Regions from separate parts of the Hydrogenophaga pseudoflava genome, predicted to be linked through region 1. Evidence: predicted binding sites of a transcription regulator. Region 1 holds the regulator's gene; the other holds the start of a gene.
What was found. Region 1 encodes FNR, which switches genes on or off when oxygen is low (the NO sensors DNR and NnrR bind a similar motif). Its sites were predicted from a motif close to TTGATNNNNATCAA; they were not measured.
Positions count from the first base shown of each region.

Region 2: the regulator FNR is predicted to act here: its motif matches at 1,182-1,195, upstream of HPF_RS19755 (DUF3149 domain-containing protein).

Region 1 covers NZ_CP037867.1:3,129,028-3,131,477, reverse strand. The annotation lists gene ccoG (cytochrome c oxidase accessory protein CcoG) at 1-273, shown strand, start outside; gene HPF_RS14980 (FixH family protein) at 367-603, shown strand; gene HPF_RS14975 (hypothetical protein) at 652-945, shown strand; gene fnr (fumarate/nitrate reduction transcriptional regulator Fnr) at 1,024-1,743, opposite strand; gene hemN (oxygen-independent coproporphyrinogen III oxidase) at 1,921-2,450, shown strand, end outside.
Region 2 covers NZ_CP037867.1:4,101,384-4,103,833, forward strand. The annotation lists gene pdxA (4-hydroxythreonine-4-phosphate dehydrogenase PdxA) at 1-81, opposite strand, end outside; gene HPF_RS19750 (Nif3-like dinuclear metal center hexameric protein) at 86-871, opposite strand; gene HPF_RS19755 (DUF3149 domain-containing protein) at 970-1,119, opposite strand; gene HPF_RS19760 (trypsin-like peptidase domain-containing protein) at 1,296-2,441, shown strand; gene tatC (twin-arginine translocase subunit TatC) at 2,442-2,450, opposite strand, start outside.

The DNA of each region.
Region 1 (2,450 bases):
CGCATCGAAAACGTGTTCCGCCTGCAGATCATGAATGCGACCGAGTCGCCGCAGCGCTACCAGATCAGCGTCGACGGTCTTGAGGGCGTGATGATCGCGTCGGAAACCGAGGTGGAAGTGCTTTCCACGGAAGTGCGTTCCGCCGCCGTGCGGGTGCAGCTCCCGCCCAACGCCGCGCCCGCCGGGTCGCACCCGATACGGTTCACCGTCCGGTCCACCGCCGCTGATGCGTCCGAGGTGGTGGAGAAGGCGGTCTTCATCGTTCCGCGCTAAACTGAAATTACACGCCTTATGGAACAAGTCATGTCAGCAATACCTCGTCCAGTCGACCGCGCGCCAAGCACGCCCTGGTGGAAAGTCCCGCACATGTGGATGGTGGTGGGAGGTCCTTTGCTGGTGATCGTTGCCGGCTTGGTCACCGTGGTCATCGCGGTGAAGAATCCGGACCCTGTGCTCAACAAGTCCGACTACGAAAGGGATCTTGCGGCGGCTCAGCGGCTGGAAGGGCAGGCCAAGGTCGATGCGATGGCCAAGTTGCAGCCGGCCCATCAGGCCCGCAATCACGCCGCCTCTCCCGTCGTCCCGGCGGCACCCTCCAAGTAGGACGCCACACCGCCGGATGTGACAACACAGGAGTGAAGGAGACGCATCATGAATGCTCAGCGGTGGATGTGGATAGCCTGGCCTGCCTTTCTGGTGGCTGCTGTGCTTGAGATGGTTGTTTTCGCCATGGTCGACCCTGGTGATCTCCATTGGTTCGGCAGCCCCCTGGAGTTGTCTCGCCAAGCCATCTACACCTTGGCGTTCTTTGTGTTCTGGGGCGTCACCATGGCATCGAGCGCGCTGACCACCCTGTTGTCCATGTCTCCGTTCGAAGTCAACCGCTGCCCGGTTCCCGAAGCGGAGCGCCCCCGGGACTGCGCCCGCAACGGCGGGTGCGGCTAACCCTCGGATTGCACACAAAGAGAAACCCCGCTCAGGCCTTGGGCCCAAGCGGGGTTTCTTTCGTTCAAACGCCCAGACTCAACGGCAGCTCTGAGGGTTCACGATCTGCTTGAGTGCATCGGTGTTCTTGATGTGTACGTAGCGTTGTTTGACTTCGATGGTGCCTTCCTCAACGAACTTCGAGAAAGTCCTGCTCACGGTCTCGAGCTTCATGCCCAGGTAACTTCCAATCTCCTCCCGGGTCATCCGAAGGATGAGCTCTGACTGCGAGAAACCTCGTGCATGCAGACGCTGGACGAGATTGAGAAGGAACGCTGCGAGACGTTCCTCGGCACGCATGCTGCCCAGCAGCAGCATGACACTGTGATCGCGGACGATTTCCCGGCTCATGATCTTGTGGACATGGTGTTGCAGTGTGGTGAACTCCCGCGAGAGTTCCTCGACCTGGTCAAACGGCATCACACAGACCTCGGCGTCCTCAAGCGCAATCGCGTCGCAGGAATGGCGGTCGCTGACGATGCCGTCCATGCCGATGATTTCTCCGGTCATCTGGAAGCCGGTGACCTGGTCTCGCCCATCGGCCGTGGTCACGCAGGTTTTGAAGAAGCCCGAGCGCACTGCGTAGAGCGAAGTGAACTTGTCGCCGGTGTTGAACAGCGCGGTTCCCCGCTTGATCCTCCTGCGCGTGGAGATCACGGTGTCCAGCTTGCCCATTTCCTCGGGATTGAGGCCCATTGGCAAACACAACTCCCGAAGGTTGCAGCTGGAACAGGCGACTTTGATGCTGTGAATGTCCATAAATCTTCCAGATTTCTCCCGAAGCTTAACGCATGGCCACAAGTGCCAGCAAGGCGGGCGCGCTCATCCTCGTTGCACGCATGGGGGAAAACCCGGGGCTTGGACGGCCCTTGATCTTGATCAAGGGTGCGATTTCTGCCTTGGTGCACATTCGCGCTGAGAACTGGAGAATTGTTTGTGAGTCACGCCATTTCAGACGAATTGCTCAAGCGATTCGACATCCCGGGGCCCCGCTACACCTCGTACCCCACCGCGGACCGCTTTGTAGAAGCGTTCACGGAGAGCGACTACATCCAGGCGCTGGAACAGCGTCGGGCAGGCTCGCTCGCGCTGCCGTTGTCGCTGTACGTCCATATTCCTTTCTGCGAGTCCGTTTGCTACTACTGTGCCTGCAACAAGGTCATTACCAAGCACCACGAGAGGGCTGCGGAGTACCTGCGGTATCTGTCGCGTGAGGTGGAGTTGCAGGTGCAGCATTTCGGCAAGGGGCATGCCGTGTCCCAGCTGCATCTGGGAGGAGGGACGCCGACCTTCCTGTCCGACGCCGAGCTGGAAGATCTGCTGACGATGATCCGGCGCAACTTCACTCTCGTGCCCGGAGGCGAGTACTCCATTGAGGTCGACCCCCGCACCGTGACGGACCAGCGTTTGCAGACCCTGGCCAGGCTGGGGTTCAACCGCCTGAGTTTCGGTGTCCAGGATTTCGA
Region 2 (2,450 bases), 970 kb from region 1:
GGGTCCGATCCCAGCGGGGTCTCCCATGGTGATGACAAGCGGGCGGCGACGCCTGGGATTCTCGGAAACAGGAGTGCTCACGGTGTCATGCCGGGTTGGGAATGTCGATGAACTGATGATCAATGCCGAGCAGCTCCGCCAAGTGATCTGCCACCGCTGGCGCTCCGTAGCGCTCTGAAGCGTGATGACCACAGGCGATATAGGCCACACCGGCTTCCCGCGCGTAGTGTGTCTGGGGCTCCGATATCTCCCCCGTGATGAACACGTCGGCACCCGCGGCGATGGCCGCCTCGAAATAGCCCTGGGCACCACCCGTGCAGATCGCCACGCGCTCCACGCGGCGCCCCGGATCGCCCACCAGCAGCGCGGAGCGCCCCAAGGCACTCTCGATGTCCTTGAGCAGCTCGGCAGCCGGCGCCGGTGGGCGCAAACCCAGGAAACCCAGCGACTGGTCGCCGAAACGCCCTCCGTCTGCTTCCAGCAAACGGACACCGATGCGGCGCGCTAGCTGCGCGTTGTTGCCCAGCTCGGCGTGTGCATCCAGCGGCAGGTGATACGCCAGCAGATTGATGTCGTGTGAGAGCAGGCGCGCCAGACGCTGTTTCATCCAGCCCGTCACCCGTCCATCCTGACCACGCCAGAACAGTCCGTGGTGCACGAACAGGGCGTCTGCACCAGCGTCGATGGCCGCATCAATGAACGCCAGGCTGGCGGTCACTCCGCTGACCAGCTTGCGCACCCGCGCCCGACCCTCCACCTGAAGACCGTTGGGTCCGTAGTCCTTGAAAAGCGCAGGTTGCAGGAGGCGGTCGCAGGCTGCGAGCAGTTCGTCGCGCGAGACGCCTTGACCGGGAGATGTATCGGGTGGCATGGAGGCGGTGATATCAGAACCGGCCGCCACGGACATCCTGGCGGCAGCGTTCTATTTTGTCATCGCCCACCCGGGGACGCGGCCTCGACAGGTGCTGCTCAGCCGCGCTTGCGCTCGGCGCGCTCGGACTCCACCATCTTGCGGTTGAAGAACCGGTAGAACCAGATCGCCATACCGATCATGAAAGCGATGCCAGCGACGCTGAAAAGGCCATAGTCGGTTGAAAAAAGATCTGCAATGGCTTTCATTGTGTGCTCCAGTCCTCTGTGACAACAGACGGCCATTGCATCTCCAAGCCGCGCCGGCCGCATTGACCTGCATCAATCGGCTTGAACCGGCGAGCCGCGTGGTCATATACGTGACAATGTCAGCAGGGATGCCGCGAAACGCTCCCGAGCGCCCGTTCCTTTTGCACCCGTTCACCATGAAACGCATCTGGCTCCTCTTTGCCCAAACCGTCACTGTTGCGGTGGCTGTCCTTTTTGTCGTGGGCACGCTCAAACCCCACTGGCTGGACCGACGCAATGTGCTGCCTGCGGTGGTGCCGGTGATTGAATCGCCCGGAACTCTCTCTGGCGAACCGTCGCCCAACAGCTTCAGGGAAGCGGCCAAGCGGGCCTCCCCTGCGGTCGTGAGCATCAACACCAGCAAGGCCCCCGATCAGGCGCAGATGGCCGACCCCTGGTTCCGATTCTTCTTTGGAGAGCAGGGACAGGGACAACCTCAGGCCGGACTGGGCTCCGGAGTGATCGTGAGCGAAGCGGGTTACATCCTCACCAACAACCACGTGATCGAAGAAGCAGACCAGATTGAGGTGGTGCTCAACGATGGCCGGCGAAGCACCGCCCAGGTCATCGGCACCGACCCGGAAACCGATCTGGCCATCCTGAAGATCAATCTCGGTGGCCTGCCCGTGATCACCCTGGGCAATTCCGAGGCGCTGTTCATCGGCGACCAGGTGCTGGCCATCGGCAACCCCTTCGGGGTCGGTCAGACCGTGACGAGCGGCATCGTCAGTGCCCTGGGACGCACCCAGCTGGGCATCAACACGTTCGAGAACTTCATCCAGACCGATGCAGCCATCAACCCGGGCAATTCGGGCGGTGCGCTGGTGGATATCCACGGACACCTGATGGGCATCAATACCGCGATCTATTCGCGTTCGGGCGGGTCGATGGGCATCGGTTTTGCCATCCCCACCTCCACCGCGCGCAGCGTGATGGACGCCATCGTGCGCGATGGCAAGGTCACCCGGGGCTGGATCGGTGTGGAGCCGCAGGATTTGACCCCTGAGCTGGCCGAGAGCTTCTCGATCCCCTCGGGCACGGGTGTCATCATCACTGGCGTGCTGCAGAACGGGCCGGCCGCCCAGGCTGGCATCCGTCCTGGCGATGTGGTGACCCAAGTGGGAGACAAACCGGTCAGCAACGTGTCCCAGTTGCTGTCTGCCGTGGCGGCTCTCGCGCCGGGCGAACCCTCCAGCCTGGAGATCGTGAGGAAGGACGGAAAACAGCGCATCCAGATCACGCCGGGCAAGCGCAACCTGCCCAGGCCCCAGCCCAACCGCTGATCAGGACGC